3 regions of the Gordonia sp. NB41Y genome follow, and region 1 is predicted to be linked to each of the others. Evidence: predicted binding sites of a transcription regulator. Region 1 holds the regulator's gene; each other region holds the start of a gene.
The links. The regulator LexA, encoded in region 1, represses DNA repair genes until DNA is damaged. The targets are predictions, from matches to a motif close to CGAACANNTGTTCG.
Positions count from the first base shown of each region.

Region 2: a site for LexA is predicted at 2,878-2,891, ahead of Q9K23_RS17740 (HNH endonuclease signature motif containing protein). Genes of this name have one in related genera too.
Region 3: a site for LexA is predicted at 2,694-2,707, ahead of Q9K23_RS07855 (HNH endonuclease signature motif containing protein). Genes of this name have one in related genera too.

Region 1 is NZ_CP132196.1:503,155-508,611, forward strand. Features, by position in the region: gene hrpA (ATP-dependent RNA helicase HrpA) at 1-1,776, shown strand, start outside; gene nrdR (transcriptional regulator NrdR) at 1,750-2,259, opposite strand; gene Q9K23_RS02100 (LysM peptidoglycan-binding domain-containing protein) at 2,284-3,039, opposite strand; gene lexA (transcriptional repressor LexA) at 3,324-3,977, shown strand; gene ptsP (phosphoenolpyruvate--protein phosphotransferase) at 4,097-5,457, opposite strand, start outside.
Region 2 is NZ_CP132196.1:4,094,362-4,099,818, reverse strand. Features, by position in the region: gene Q9K23_RS17750 (WYL domain-containing protein) at 1-167, opposite strand, end outside; gene Q9K23_RS17745 (TIGR03086 family metal-binding protein) at 273-902, shown strand; gene Q9K23_RS17740 (HNH endonuclease signature motif containing protein) at 1,622-2,863, opposite strand; gene Q9K23_RS17735 (isochorismatase family protein) at 3,095-3,727, opposite strand; gene Q9K23_RS17730 (AraC family transcriptional regulator) at 3,850-4,797, shown strand; gene Q9K23_RS17725 (acyl-CoA dehydrogenase family protein) at 4,906-5,457, shown strand, end outside.
Region 3 is NZ_CP132196.1:1,859,223-1,864,679, forward strand. Features, by position in the region: gene Q9K23_RS07845 (CHAT domain-containing protein) at 1-740, opposite strand, end outside; gene Q9K23_RS07850 (hypothetical protein) at 702-1,088, shown strand; gene Q9K23_RS07855 (HNH endonuclease signature motif containing protein) at 1,192-2,673, opposite strand; gene Q9K23_RS07860 (hypothetical protein) at 2,800-4,005, opposite strand; gene Q9K23_RS07865 (DUF4276 family protein) at 5,215-5,457, opposite strand, start outside.

The sequences.
Region 1 (5,457 bases):
ACCTACAGCGAGCCGCACTGGTCGAACAAGCGCGGCGCGGCGATGGCCTACGAGCGGGTGACCCTCTACGGCGTGCCACTGGTCGCCAAACGGCGCGTCGACTACGGGCCCGTCGACCCGGTGACCGCACGCGACCTCTTCCTGCGCCATGCGCTCGTCGAGGGTGACTGGCACACCGATCACGCCTTCTTCCAACGGAATCGAGCACTCCTCGAGGAGGCCGCCGACGTCGAGCACCGCGCACGGCGACGCGACGTCGTGATCTCCGAGGACCAGCTGTTCGAATTCTACGATCAGCGGGTGCCGGCCGAGGTGACCTCGGCCCGGCATTTCGACTCGTGGTGGAAGACCGCCCGCCGGGCCACCCCGGAGCTGCTCGACCTCACCCCCGAGGACGTGGCGGCCGACATCGCCGTCGCCGACACCGACTACCCCGGCATCTGGGCACAGGGCGACACCCGGCTGGAGCTGCGTTACCGGTTCGAGCCGGGCGCCGCCGACGACGGTGTCACGGTGGTCATCCCGGCTCCGCTGCTGCCCCACATCCGCAATGCCGGCTTCGACTGGCTGGTTCCGGGGATGCGCGAGGAGCTGGCCACCGAGCTGGTCAAGACTCTGCCCAAGCAGCTGCGCAAGACGATGGCACCGGCGCAGCGCTTCGCGTCATTGGCCCTCTCCCGCCTCAAGCCGCGCTCGGAGCCCCTGACGCGCGGTCTGGCCCGTGAGCTCGCCGAGATCACCCGGCACCGGGTCCGGCCCGAGGACTTCGACACCGACCGCATCCCGGCGCACCTGCGGATGCATTTCGCCCTCGCCGACCCGGCCGGGAAGATCACCGCGCGGGCCGACTCGCTGGCCGAATTGAGCGGTGCCACAGCGTCTCCGGCCGCCACCTCGTCGACCGCCCGGCACACGCGGTGGACCGCCGACGGGATCGGCACACTCGCCGCCAGTGAGACCGTCCGTGTCGCCGGACAGCAACTGACCCGCTATCCGACGCTGCGGGTCGTCGGCGATCCGGGCAGTCCCGACGGGGTGGAGGTCACCACGGCGGCATCGTCCGACGAGGCGGCACGCCTGCATCTGCCCGCGGTGATCGTCCTGCTCGACGCCGCGATCGCGCCGCTGAGCGCCAAGGCGTCGTCGGGGCTCGATCCGGCAGGCCGACTCGCGTTGAGCCAGAACCCCTATCGTGAATCGGCGCAGCTGTTCGCCGACTGCACCCGACGGGCCATCCGCGATCTCGTGCCGGCGGATGCGGCTCTCGCGGTGCGCGACCCGGCGGCATTCGAGAAACTCGTGTCGGGCTTGCGGTCGCAGGTGATCGCGGCCGCCCCGGACTATCTGCGGCTGGCCGTCGATGCGCTTCGGGAGGTGGCGCCACTGCGTCGCGAGATGGACACCCACTCCGGGCAGGTCCCGGCCGACGATGTCGCCGAACAGCTGGAGAACCTGATCTTCGACGGATTCGTGCTGGCCACGCCGCGCACCCATCTCGAGGATCTGCCCCGATATCTGGCCGCGGCACGGTCGCGACTGGAGCAGTTGCCCGGATCCGCGACGCGCGATCACGACGCGATGGCCAGCGTCGACCGGGTGATCGCACGATGGAATCAGCGCCTCGACCAGGTCCCCGCACCCCGCCGCGACCGGGTCAACGAACAGGCCCACTGGATGGTCGAGGAACTACGGGTGGGGTTGTTCGCCCAGCGGCTGGGCACGCGATATCCGGTGTCGGAGAAGCGCGCGCTACGAACCCTTGACCGTCTCGGCTGAGACGGCCCCGTTGACGCCGACGGCCTCCCCGTGCCGGGAGTGCTCGTCGCGCAGGTCGTCGATCTCGCGCTGGAAGTCCTCCAGCGAGTCGAACGACCGGTAGACCGACGCGAAGCGCAGGTAGGCGACCTCGTCGAGGTCGCGCAGGGGTTTGAGGATGGCCAGACCGACCTCGTTGCTGGGGATCTCGGCGGCACCGGAGGCGCGGACCGCCTCCTCGACCTGCTGGGCGAGCTGGGCGAGATCGTCCTCGTCGACGTGGCGTCCCTGGCAGGCCCGGCGCACACCGCGCATGACCTTCTCCCGGCTGAACGGTTCGGTGACGCCATTGCGTTTCACCACGGCGAGCACGGCGGTCTCCACGGTGGAGAAGCGGCGACCACAGGAACTGCACGACCTCCGTCTACGGATCGCCTGCCCCTCGTCGGCGACACGCGAGTCGATGACCTTGGTGTCTTCGTTTCTGCAGAACGGGCAGCGCATACAAAGACAATACCGTCCCACCGGTCAGCGGTAGCGCGGCGTCAGCAGTGCTTGCCCGACCTGCAGGCCGCTGCCCGCCATGTCGTTGAGCTCGACGATCTCGTCGATCACCACCCGGCTCGGCATGTCCGGGGCCACCCGGGCGGCGATCGACCCGAGCGACTCCCCCGCCCGCACGTGCACCACCTGGGTGGAGACCGGGGACGGGACGGTGGCGCGCTGATAGTCCGAGCCGACGATCGCGACGATCCACACCAGCATCGCCAGTGCGACACCGGTCATGACCGCGACCGCGGTGGTGCGACGCCGACGATGGACCGACGACACCGCGGTCCCGCGCACCGGGACCACCACCGCATCGGCACAGGCCACCCGGCCAGGGCCCACACGACCGGCACCGCCACGTCCGGCACCCACACGTCCGCCGCCCACACGTTCGGTACTCCCGCGCCCCGCCACCACCCGACCGCGGCTGCGGGCCGCGGTCGTGACGCGCCGCTCGACGCCCGGGTGCTCGATCCGACCGCGGTGTTCGGCGAGACCGCGGTGTTCGATCCGACCGCGGTGTTCGGCGAGACCGCGGTGTTCGAGCCCGACGCGCATGGCATCGGCCTCGGCCGGATGCCGGCCCGCACCGCGACCGCCGGGGCGCCGGCCCCCCGGGTGCCGATCGGCGCCGCGGGCTCCCGCCGCAGGTCGGGGCGTGGGGGTGCCGGACGGACGGGTGGCCGACGGGGCCGCTGCCGCCGCCGGACGGTCCGATATCAGGGTTGTGTGCATGAGAGAGAGCCTCCCGTTTCTCGATCACGCGTTCGATGAACTGTTGTTCGAAGTTCTATCACGGGGCTCCGACAAATGTCGTGGAAACACGTCGAACAGGTGTTTGAGGTTGTCGGGAACGTGGGATAACCTCGATCACAGAAGATGCCGACGCGGGGCGGCACGGAAAGGACACGTACGCGATGAGTGACAAGACGCGGCGCGCGGCCGGGTCGTCGGGCGCGAAGTCGAAGGCCGGGTCGTCGAGGGCGGGATCGTCGCGAGCAGCGGCGAACCCGGATGCGATCGACCCGGTGGTCATCGAGGCCACGCTGACCCAGCGTCAGCGCGAGGTGCTCGAGGTGATCCGCCGATCGGTCCGCGAGCGCGGCTATCCGCCGAGCATCCGCGAGATCGGTGATGCGGTGGGTCTCAACTCGACCTCGTCGGTGGCCCACCAGTTGCGCACCCTCGAACGCAAGGGACTGCTCAAGCGCGACGCCAATCGCCCGCGTGCGGTCAACGTGCAGGACAACCAGATCGACCCGAATCCCTCCGACGACCCGGCCGCAGCCGGTCTGCCGACCCCGGCATTCGTGCCGGTGCTCGGCCGGATCGCCGCCGGCGGACCGATCCTCGCCGAGCAGGCCGTGGAGGATGTCTTCCCGCTGCCGCGCGAGCTGGTCGGCGACGGATCGCTGTTCATGCTCAAGGTGGTCGGCGAGTCCATGATCGACGCCGCGATCTGCGACGGCGACTGGGTGGTGGTCCGTCAGCAGAACGTGGCCGACAACGGCGACATCGTCGCCGCGATGATCGACGGCGAGGCCACCGTCAAGACCTTCAAGCGCGGCAACGGCCAGGTGTGGCTGATGCCGCACAACGAGCTCTTCGACCCGATCCCGGGCAACACCGCCGTCATCCTCGGCAAGGTCGTCACCGTGATGCGTCGGGTCTGACACCCGGCGAACCCACCTCGACGAGAACTGCCCTCAGGAATCGCATCCCTGAGGACAGTTCTTCTGAAGTCGTTCTCACACAGCGGTTCTCGCCGGTACGGTGCCGGGCGAGGGCGTGCTCAGCCGGCCAGGACCGCCGCTGCCGCCGCCCGCGCGGCGGCCGCCTCCGAGGTCGCCAGGGCCGCCCGGGCCGCATCACGGCACTGCGCCAGCGACACCTGTCCGAGGCGTGCGCCGACGGCCGCCGCCGCGACGGGGGCACTCGACAACGAGCTCACCCCCATCCCCACCAGGACGCAGGCGAGCAGCGGATCCGCGGCCGCCTCGCCACACACCCCGACGGGCTTTCCGGCGTCGGCACCGGCCCGGGCCACACCCTCGATCAGGTGCAACACCGCCGGCTGCCACGGATCGGTGAGCTCGGCCAGCTCGGCCGACATACGGTCGGCGGCCATCGTGTACTGGGTCAGATCGTTGGTCCCGATCGAGACGAAGTCCACCTCGGCGAGCACCGCCGATGCCAGGATCGCCGCGGACGGGATCTCGATCATCACCCCCGCGATCATCCCTCGTGACCGCACCTCGGCGGCGAAGTCTGCGGCCTCGGCCGGTCCGGCGATCATCGGTGCCATCACCCGCGCGGTGGCACCGGACTCCTCGGCGGCCCGGGCGATCGCGTCGAGCTGATTCGTCCGGATCTCGGGATGGGTTGCGGTCAGCCGGTTTCCGCGGATACCCAGCGCAGGGTTCGCCTCGGCGCCGTGGTCGACGAAGCGCAGCGGCTTGTCCGAGCCGGCGTCGAGCGTGCGGATCACCACCTTGCCGCCCGGGAACGCGTCGATCACCTCGCGATAGAGCACCACCTGCTCGTCGACCGTCGGCTCGTCGGCGCGGTCGAGGAAGGTCAGCTCGGTGCGGAACAGGCCGATGCCCTCGACCGGGTATCCGGTCGCGGCGCGCGCGGAGACGCCGTCGGCCACGTTGGCGAGCACGGCCACCTCGTGACCGTCGGCCGTGCGGCCCGGTCCCGACCACGCGGCGACGACCTCGGCCTGCCGGCGGCTCTCGGCCACCGCCGCCCGGGCAGCCGTCGGCTCCGGGTCGATCTCCACGCTGCCGGCGGTGCCGTCGACCAGCACGGTGGTGCCTGCGGCCACCGCGTCGAGTCCGGCCACCGCGACCACACAGGGGATGCCGAGCTGGCGGGCGATGATCGCGGTGTGGCTGGTGGGTCCGCCCAGCCGCGTGACCAAGGCGGTCACCAGCGCCGGGTCGAGTCCGGCGGTGTCGGCGGGTGCGAGGTCGTCGGCGAAGAGCACCGACGGCGACTCCGGTACCGGGACACCGGGTTCCGGGAGTCCCAGGACCTCGGCGATCACCCGGTCACGAACGTCCTCGAGGTCGGTGACACGCTCGGCCATCACGCCGCCGAGCGCGGTGAACATCTCCGCGAACTGGGCGGTGGCCCCGGTCGCGGCGA
Region 2 (5,457 bases), 2.1 Mb from region 1:
GCGCGGCCGCGTTCGGCATAGACCGGGATTCCCGACAACGACAAGGAGTCGATGTCCCGCAGGACGGTGCGCACCGACACCCCGAGTTCGTCGGCGATCTGGGTTGCGGTCATCCGCTCGTGCACCTTGAGCAGCATGAGCAGCGACAACAGACGTTCGGCCCGCATGGTGTCGATTGTCCGGGAAAACATGACAGAAGGTGTCATGTATGGGGCGTTGAGTGGTGTTCAGCGCGGGAGATGCCCGCGGATTCGCCTGTAAAGGACAGACCCATGACCCAGCCCGGAACCACTGCGTCCCCTACTCCTGCTCCTACTGCCTCCACCGCACCTGCCGATCCGCGTCCGGCGTATGCCGCCGCCACGTCGTGGGTGACCGATCTGTGGTCGGCGGTCCGATCCGACCAGTGGGACAACCGCACCCCATGCACCGAGTTCGACGTCCGAACACTCGCCTCGCACCTGATCGGCACCGCCCGACGGGCCGTCGCGCTGGGGTCGGGTGCCGACGTCTTCGCCGTTCACCCCGTCGCCGATGTCTTCGACGTCGACACCTACGCCGCCACCGTCGCCGAGGCCATCGAGCTGTGGGCCGACGACGCCAAACTCGCCGCTCCGGTCACCGTTCCCTGGGGAACGGTCCCGGGTGCCGGTGCGCTGTGGGGATATGTCAACGAATCCCTGGTCCACGGATGGGATCTCGCGGTCGCCACCGGACAGAACCCCGAGGCCGATCCCGAGGTCGTCGCCACGACGATCGAGATCGCCCAGAGGTTCATCCCGGCCGAGATCCGTGCCGACGACCAGGTCCCGTTCGCCGCGGTGGTCACTCCGCGCCCCCAGGCCGGCCCCACCGAGCGACTCGCCAACTGGGCCGGCCGGCCCAGCGACGGCTGGGTGTAGGCATCCCCAGTGGTTCGTGTCGAAACCTCCGCCGGCCGGGCTCGCCAACCCGACCACCTCCGACGTGCTCGCCACCCGACGTCGGCTGCGGAGATTTCGACACGGGTCCTCGCTACGCTCGGTCCCGGCTCAATCAGCAAGCAGCCGTTGATGGTTGAGCCGACGAGGAGCGCAGCGACAAGTCGAGTCGAAACCTCCGACAGCCGACGTCGCCAACGCAAGCACCTCTGAGGTGGTCACCACCCGACGTCGGCTACGGAGATTTCGACACGGGTCCTCGCGATGCTCGGTCCCGGCTCAATCATCGTAGAAGGCGCACCTCAATCAGCAAGCAGCCGTTGGTGGTTGAGCCGACGAGGAGCGCAGCGACAAGTCGAGTCGAAACCTCCGACAGCCGACGTCACCAACCCGACCACCTCTGAGGTGGTCACCACCCAACGTAGGCTGCGGAGATTTCGACACGGGTCCTCGCTACGCTCGGTCCCGGCTCAATCATCGTAGAAGGTGCGGCTCAATCAGCAAGGTAGGCGCGGCTCAATCATGTAAGAGGGCTCAGCTCAATTAGCCACGCTCCGTTGGTGGTTGAGCCGACGAGGAGCGAAGCGACGAGACGTGTCGAAACCTCCGCCGGCCGAACTCGCCAACCCAACCAACGGAGGCTCCGACACCCAACCCGAATCTCTATGAAGTTCTCAAAGAACACAAGCTTCTACAAAAAGTCAGGCAGCATTCGGCAACTCATCAGCAAACCGCCGGTTGTACGCCGGAATCGGACGACGACGCCGGTCCACCACCTCAGGTGGGATCAACCACGGATGCGCATCCGGACCCATGTAGACGTCCCATCCGTTGTGGTGAACATCGGCATGACACGACGCACACAACAAACACCCGTTGGCCAGGTCGGTGGCACCGCCATCCGACCAATGCGCAATATGATGGGCCTGAGTGCGCGATGCCGGGGCACCACACTTGATACAACACCGATCCCGCTCGAACAACGCACGCCGCTGACTGGCGGTGAACAACCGTTTCGACCGGCCCATATCCAACGGCACCCGCTCACCGTCGACGATCGTCATCACCACCACACCATCACAACTGGTTTCCAGCAGAGTGTTGTGGGTGATCGATCCACCGAACGCCAATTCCGACTTGTCGGGTGTATCCGCGGGGACCGACAGGTTGATCAACGTCGACGGTAGCGCGGTCACCGACCGTTCCCCGGCACCGGCGGCCACGTCAAGGACCATCTCCAGGGCGTCAGCGCGGCGTCGGGGTGCGTCGCGGGGATCTTTCGAACCATCCGGTTGCGGGACCGGCGCCGACAGCTTTTCGATCGCGGTCGTGAGCTTCTCCCCGACAACAACATCCAGACTCCCCGAGACGGCGACCCGCCCATCATCAGTTCGCCCGATATCCAGGGCATTCAGATTGCGGTCCTCTTTCGCCGGGCGTCCACCCTCGGCATCCGACGAGTGATGGTCCCCCAACTGGTGTGCTCGTGCCATCACCTCAGCAGGTTTCGCCCCGGACAACACCTGCGCCAACAGATCACCCTCGAACTCGGCCCAGGTCTCGGCATCCGGCGCCTCCCCGGCACGTAACCCGATCTGGTTGAGCCCACGCACGATCGCATCCACATGCTCACCCGAGATCGCGCCGTCGGCAGCATGTTTCAGCGTGCGTTCCACCACCGCCGACGTCCCGATCCGCTGCATCCGCGCAGCCACCGAAGGCGCGTACCCCATCTCGATCAACAAGGCGATCGGTTTGTGCCCGTGCCGTTGCGCCACCCCCAGCCGATCCAAGTGCCCGGCCCCGGCCGCGGACAACGCATCCACGACATTCCTGATGGTGACCAGTGTCCGCATATCCGTGAACACGACCGGCCCGGTCGGATCGTCGTCGAAACGACAATCGATGAGTGCGTCGAGAATGGTCTCCAGCTCCCCCTGCATGCGTTCCATTGTAGCGAATGCATGTGCGAGCATCAGACGAATTACCAAGCAGAACAATATTTGTGGATAAGTTGTGAAAGCTGTTCACCCCGGGGGTTCGGGTTCACCCGTGGGGTTGTCGGTTGTGGTTGCGGACATCGGTCTCGAACGTGACGGGGAGACGAGACGGACGCCCTCGCCGTGGCGAGGACGTCCGCGTCGATCAGATCGGGGCGCATCGGCCCCCGTTTCTCATCCCTGCGCCTGCGCTCCGGAGATCGCCGACTCGACGAGGTTGCTCTTGGCCAGTGCCGCACCGGAATTGACGGCGTCGAGCCACTCGCCGGTGGTGGCGACGGCGGCGAAGTTCGAGTGGTAGAGCACCATCAGCGTGTTGTGGAGGACCTCGGCCGACACCTTGCCTGCGTCGTTAGCCAGATGGATCGCGCCGGTGGCGTCGGAGAGGATCTCCGCCGACAACCCGCGCACCTCCGCCTCGGCCGCCGTCGCCAGGTCGCAGTTGTTGGTCATGTATCCGACCACCGTGATGGTGTCGACATTGTTCTGCGAAAGCCATTCGGCCACATCGGTTCCGCCGAAGACGGTACCGAACTGTTTGGTCGCCAGCTTCCACTCCGGACGCACCCGCCGTTCGATCTCCGGGTGCAGTTTCCAGCCGTGCGAGCCCTCGGCGTACACCGGGGCCTCCGCCGGAAGCGTGTGCTGCAGGGCGACGATCGGCAGGCCCTGCTCGGTCGCGGTGTCGATGGCCCGGAGGATGTTGGCCAGCGAGTCGTCGACCGGCGGGTACTGGACCTGCATGGGCGGCTGGAAGTACTCGTTCTGGACGTCGACGATCACCAGTGCTCGGCGGGGTGCGGTCATCGGAGTTCCTTTCGGCAGGGGCTCGTCTTCGGGCCCGTGTGAGCAGTCTGCGGCGGTATCGTCGTCCCCAGAAGTGGCACGAATGCCGATTTCCGATGAGATTGCGCCACGGAGGTGAACCGATGCACATCGCGATCTATGTGTTCGACGGCGTCAGCATGTTCCACGTCGCCGCACCGCAGATGGTGTTCCGCGACGCCGCCGATCTCGCCCCCGACACCGGGGACTGGCGCATCACCCTGTGGTCGACGACGCCCGACGCCGTGTCCTTTGCCGAGGGGCACGGGCTCACCGGGGTGTCGGGACCCGAGGCGATCACCGACGCCGACATCCTGATCATCCCGTCGTGGCCCGACCACTGGCCCGAACCCGACGCCGATCTCACCGCGCTGATCTGCGCGGCCCATGCGCGCGGCGCCGTCGTCGCGGGTCTGTGTTTCGGCGCGGTGGCCGTCGCCGACACCGGCATCCTGGCCGGACGGAGTGCCGTGACCCATTGGGTGGCCACCGACGTTCTGGCCAGACGGGGACGGTGCGGCAGCGTCGACGACTCGGTGCTCTACATCGATCACGGCGATGTGATCACCTCCGCCGGGACCGTCTCGTCGATCGACGCCTGCCTGCACCTGATCCGGCGTCTCCGCGGGACCGACCTCGCGAACCGCGTCGCCCGCCGGATGGTGGTGGCCCCGCATCGCGACGGCGGGCAGGCGCAGTACATCGAGCGACCGCTGCCCGAGACCCGGAACCCGACGTCGGTCAGTGCCGTGCTCGACTGGGCGCTCACCCATCTCGACGACGACCTCGGCGTCGACCGGCTGGCGGCACGAGCGCGGATGAGTCGGCGGACATTCCTCCGCCACTTCCGGGAGAGCACCGGCACCACGCCGGCCCGCTGGGTGGTGCAGCAACGTCTCGAGGCCGCGCGCTCGCTGCTCGAGACCACCGACCACGACCTCCGCCAGGTCGCCCACACCTGCGGCTTCGCCAGCGAGGTGACCTTCCGCCAGAACTTCGTCGCACGATACGGCGTCGCGCCGTCGGCGTACCGGCTCCGATTCAGTCCCTGACCTGCGGACGGTCAGACCACGGGTGACTTCCGATGCCAAACTCTATAGTCTATGTTTCATAGAGAATGGGTCGGCCAGAAGACGCCCCAGGAACAGCCAGGAGGCTCCATGCCCACACTGTCCACCGAGGAACAGGCGATCGTCGCGACCGTGCGCGAGTTCGTGGACAAGCAGGTTCGTCCGGTCGTCCGCGAGCTCGAACACGCGAACACCTATCCCGAAGCGCTCATCGAGACGATGAAGGAGATGGGCATCTACGGCCTCGCGATCCCCGAGCCGTACGGATTCGCCCAGGTGTCGACGCCCTGCTACGCCCAGGTCACCGAAGAACTCGCCCGCGGTTGGATGAGCCTGGCCGGGGCGATGGGCGGCCACACCGTCGTCGCCAAACTGATCCTGACCTTCGGTACCGAAGAGCAGAAGCAGAAGTATCTGCCCCGGATGGCCACCGGCGAACTGCGCGCCACCATGGCGCTGACCGAACCCGGCGGCGGCTCGGACCTGCAGAACATGACGACCCACGCACGCCGCGACGGTGACGGGTACGTGATCAACGGCTCCAAGACCTGGATCTCCAATGCGCGCAAGTCCGGCCTGGTCGCGCTGATGTGCAAGACCGACCCGGCCGCCGAACCCGCCCACACGGGCGTGTCGATCCTG
Region 3 (5,457 bases), 1.4 Mb from region 1:
GATCCACCGGCTGCGGTGTCGCAGGCCGCCAGACCGGCAAGTTCGCGGCTTGCGACCGTCCGTGCGAGTTCGAACACCCGCAGCATGCCGTCCTTCAGGATGAACCCACCGTCACCAGGGGCGGACAGATTCTGGATCGCATGGCAGTCGAAGTGGACGCTGGTGCACTCGGCGAGAACACGATGCGCCTCGGCGACGGTGGCAGACCCTGACGATACGAGCAGCTCCGGGCCCACGAGCTCACGGAGGGGACCAGCAACGCCGAGGAGGTGATCGGTGTCCCCCAGAGTCGAGATGATCCCGAACCGCGATCCCGTCGGGTTGCCGGTTGGCTGTGCGCCACGTGAGGCGATCAGTGACCGAAGGCTCGGCGCATACGACGAGACAACCCGATCGACGAGCCATCCCGATGACGGCGATCCGGCGGCGTGAATCGGGAGCACCGCGAGCGGTCCCGTGGGGCTCCACCACACGCGCGATGTCCTGTCGACCAGGTACTTCCCCAGAGGCTCGACGAGCACGTCCCACAGCCACGAAAGAGTGTCCGCGAGATCCTCGTTCAGCTTGATCCGAGCCTGGTACTGCGCCTCCGTCGCGTCGCGGACGCCACGCGCAGCAGCGGGTGAGCGCGATGTGTTGAATTCCCTTCGCGCAGAATCAATGCCATTCAGCGTCGCGGTATGCCATACAAGATTCTCGAAATGGCGGGCAGTGCGCCGCTGCGCATCCTCGAGAGTCATGTCGGCAAGTGGTACGACGTCGATGGCGCCGTCGGCGACCACCAACGCGTCACATCGCCATCGACTCACGTTCACGACGATCACCGGCCCGTTGACACCCGCAGTCAGCAGATCGTCAACATCAGGCGGATCGAAGAACGTCTCGAAGCCGTCGAGCGACCGGATCTCGTCGACCAGCTCATCCCACTGCCGAGCGAGCACCCGGCGGCGATCGGAGTACGGCTCGTCGATGGTCATCGGATGAGACTAAGTGATCCTGAGGTGGAGGGGATATGGCTTCTGATGATCACCCATCATCTGGCTCCACCTATCCACTCGATGGCACTGTCAACTCCGGCAGCAATGTAATCCCTTGCTGCCGAGCGCGTCACTCCGCCGCCGATGGGAACGAGGTCGGCGAGCTACTCGTACGGGACGCCGACGTGACGGTCTTGTGTGTTCCGCGGAACACTCACGCCGCCACAGTCCGTTGTTCTTCTTGTTCCACGGCACGTTGGCGCGCTGCCCGCAACGCCCAGTTGGCATAGATGACGTCGGTGGCGTGCACGAGGTCGAGTCGGCGGCCACCACCACGCGGGGATACGGCGTCCGCCGATATCCGGGGGTTCGGCCTCCATCCCGGAGGCGCCGCGGTGGGTGGTGGTGTCGCCGACATCTCGGTGCCATCCGGTGCACGAAAGACGAACTGCTGCATACCGAGCGCCTCGATACCGAACTCGCCACGATGCAACGCACGATGATGCTCGGAGCACAACAGGATCAGGTTGTCGAGATCGGTACGGCCCCCGAGCGCCCACGCGACGACATGGTGAATGTGCAAGTGCCCGGTACGCTCACAGCCCGGGGTCTGACACGTGTGATCGCGCTGAACGATCGCCTTGATCTGGGTCAGCGTCGGCCGCCTCCGCTTCCGCCCGAAGTTCAGAACCGCACCGTTTCTGTCGTGGGTCACCTCGCGCACTGCAGCCGAACACGCAAGTTCTGCGGCCTCCGCCTCGGACAGCGCGGGACCGTGCTCCAGGTGTGGGTCGACGAGACCCGTGTCGGTGCCGTCGCCTTTGGCCAGTGTCGGGGTGAGGTGATCGTCGCCCATGTGCACGATCACCTCGGCAGTCGGCGCGAGCTCCGGAACCTCGATGGAGCTCTGCGCGATACCGGCCATCACCAACACCGCCGGTGCGATCTCCGACGGAACGTTGCGCCACAGCTGTTTGTCGCGCTGGATGCGCTCATAGCGATTCGTCGGTTCGGTGACGGTCTCGGCGACCTGCTCGTACGCGGCTGCGGTCTCGGGGTCCTCCAGATCCAAGGGTAGGTCCGGGTCACCATCGACCCGGGTGCGCTCGTACTCGGCGCGCGTCACGCCGGCAAGGAACTGTGCCGCATCACCAGCCGTGAGATGCATCGAGACCGAGAGGCTGCCATCGTCGTGCCACTTCCACGAGCCGGTCGACTGAGTGAACTCGGAGCGTTCCCCGGAACGCCGCCGGTCGATCGTGCGTGTCGCCCGGACCAGGTCTTCGACCTGCTTGGCGGTCGAGGCCATCGCGATGTTGACCAGCTCGCGTTCCCGAATCGGTGTCGCGACCCGCGTGATGGCACGAACCTTGGAGTACGAGAGCCTCCCCTGCCCAAAGGCTTCGGTCACCAACGGCAACTCCGCCAACGCCCGCGCCACCCGCAGATACTCGTGCGCCGTCCGCCTGGAGATACCGGTCCGCCACGACAACCAGTGCACACACGACGTCACGCCCACCGCATCAGCCCACGCACGACGTTTGTCGAACTCGGCCAGATACGCCAGGAACTGCGCCGTCATCGCGGTGATCTGCGAGGCGTACCCGACCAGCCGATCGCCGAGTTCGGTCCGCGACAGATCCTCCGGTGGCGTTCCGTCGAACAGCACCTCGACGTCGGCAGATGATGTGAACATGAACCCGCACCCCCAGTTGTCGAACTGATGTGCGCAATCCTACGAGCGAGCACCGACAGAAGTGTTCCGCGGAACACTCACGCACATCAGCGTCTCATCACAGGCTGACGAGTGACCGGGTGGTCGCTACCACCGAATCCACGAGCCGAGAATTGCCGACCCGAGATCGGCAGTGACAGTCCCGACCGCCTGAGCTGCGGCCAGCGCAGCCTCGCCGGGATGGTCCTGCGCGTACGCGAAGGTGTCGTCGGCAGAACTCCAGTCGGTGTACGTCGCCTGCTCGGCCACGTAGCTCCATGTCGTGACTGCGGCACCACCCAGGAACACCGGGACTCCGATGAACCTACCGATTGCCGTACCGGACTTGACCAGCGTCGACCCCGCGTTCATCACCAGGTCACCGCCTGCCTGTAGGCCTTGCCAGAATGCCCCGGCAACATTGCCGTCGGCGAGGTTCAGTCCGATCGCGATGGCATCGGCTGCGTTGCCGATCTTTCCCCATCCGAAGATCGCGGCAAGGTTGCCTACGCCATTGATCATGTCATTGAAGGCGCTGCCGCGCAGAATGGCGTTGACCTGCTGCATCGGACCGTCACCGGCTGAGAATCCGAAATCACGGATCGGCGACCGCTTTGGTTCCACGCCGACTTCATCGATGATCGTCTCGGGATCGACACCTGCCGACACACCGGTGTAGTACGTGAAAGTCACCGACTCTCCGGGAGCAAGATCGCCAACCTGGAACACGATGCCGATCGCGTCGTCGGATGTGGTCGTGTATCCGGTTCCCTGACTTCCCGACGCATACTCATACGGGTTGTAGTTCCTGAAGCCACCCGTGTAGACCTTGGCGCGCCCGTCGGTGGAGTAGTAGTACATCACTGCCGGATGGCCGGTAGCGGTCGCATAGCCGTCCCCGGGCAAGCTGCTTGCGCTCACCATCGAGAACCGGTCGGTCGCGTACTGCCCGCCAATGGTGTTGATCGTGGAGTTGCTGCCGCCCACGGCCCGGGTGTTGTCCGGATCGATCGAGCGCATGTAGGTCACATCGGTCAGGGTCTGATCTGACGTATTGGTGATGGTGACCGTGGTCTTGACTGCGGTGTCATCGGGTTCGAACGAGTGCGTCTGCGTCACCTGCAGTACACCGTCGACCACACTCACGGTCTGGGCGCTCAGCGTGGTGTCGGTCGAGAGATCGGTGGTGGTGGACCCGGTCAACCCCGCATTCCCCGCGTTGCCGTTCAACGCACTGAAGCCACCGTAGCGACTTCCGTTGTAGCCCACCGACCATCGTTCCTCCGGCGTATCGGGTACGGCGAAGTCGAGCACATTCCCGTCACCGGTCCCGAATCCATCGAGGTCGGCGACCAACCCGATCGAGGAGCCGGGGCCATAGAAGCCGGCGGGCCGGCCGGAGCTGCCGAACGACCCCAAGGCACTGACACCCAGCTCGAGATAGGTTCCACCCAGGAACACCGCACCGTTGGAGCCGGTGTGCCGTGGTCGAGATGTGGTTGTTGTGGCGACCGGGGATGCGAGCAGAGTCGGGGTCACCGGTGCAGGCAACGGGACATCGGCGCCCTCCGACATCGCACTGATCCAGCCCGTTCCGAGCGCAGAGGACAGTCCACTGATCGCCGGAACCCGGTAGGAACCACTATTGGTCCACGCGAACCCATTTGCCTCCCAAGGTGTCACCTCCAACGCCCGACCGGTCTCGGCACCCGGCCCACGTACGGTGTCGCTGGGCACGGTCGCTGACGCGGGAACCGAACCATCGGCGTCGTCGGCCGGCGCGTCAGCTGTGGGCGGGATGGCGGGAATCTCCATCTGCGGAGCCTCGGGCTCGGCGAGAAGCTCGGGTACGTCATCCGAGACAGGAGTAGGAGCGGAGTCATCCGTCGCGTCCTCTGCGGTCGCAGCATCCTCCGCAGGCACGTCCACCGACTCCACCGGCGCAGTCTCGCCGTCGCCTTCGACGGCACCGAACGGGGTATCCGAGGTGGCGTTCCCGGCGGGCTCGCTTCCGGTACTGTCGACGGCCTCCTCCACCGAGGTTGACGACTCCGAGGCAGTATCGTCCGCGGCGTGCGCATCGCCGGCGCCGACGAACGCCGCTGCCCCGATCCCCAGGGCGAGTGCACCGGAACCCAGCCAGACCCGTGGCTCGATGCGCCTGCGCACACCAACCCCCGATCGCAGCACTACGGGATCTACTTGCGGGACAACACAACGTCGAGTGTCAATCATGAAGAATCCTGCCCGATAGACGAACTGAGAAGATGGAAACTCGCTCCGATGCGAGAGCATGGCGCCAATACTTCCGGCGCATCAGACAAACCTCAATCGTCTGAAGGTATGAATCCATCTGCGGCACCGTCACATTCGGCCCGCCGTGATTCCCTCATTCGGAGGACCATCAAGCATACGAACGGCCGATACCGATCGCCGATCATCAGGAGTGGTCATGAACAGGTGACCGTGTACCACCGCACCAACCGCGTGAGGCCAGACTCAACCGCGCATTGCCGATCTGCGCTATCTCGGCAGGTCAGCGATCGCGATGAGCGCCCGCGCCAGGCTGGGGCTACGTTCGGCAGCGGCCCGGACATCCCAACGTGTCCCGGCAAACTCGTTGATGCGAGGAACATACAGCGGACCTGTCTTTGTACCCGCCGCGACGAGGTCACCCCGAATCCCCCGTGACCTCGAGTTACGACAAAGATCGAGGACAGTCTGTTTGGCGTGTGCCAACTTCTCCGGTTCACGCGGAATCTGACT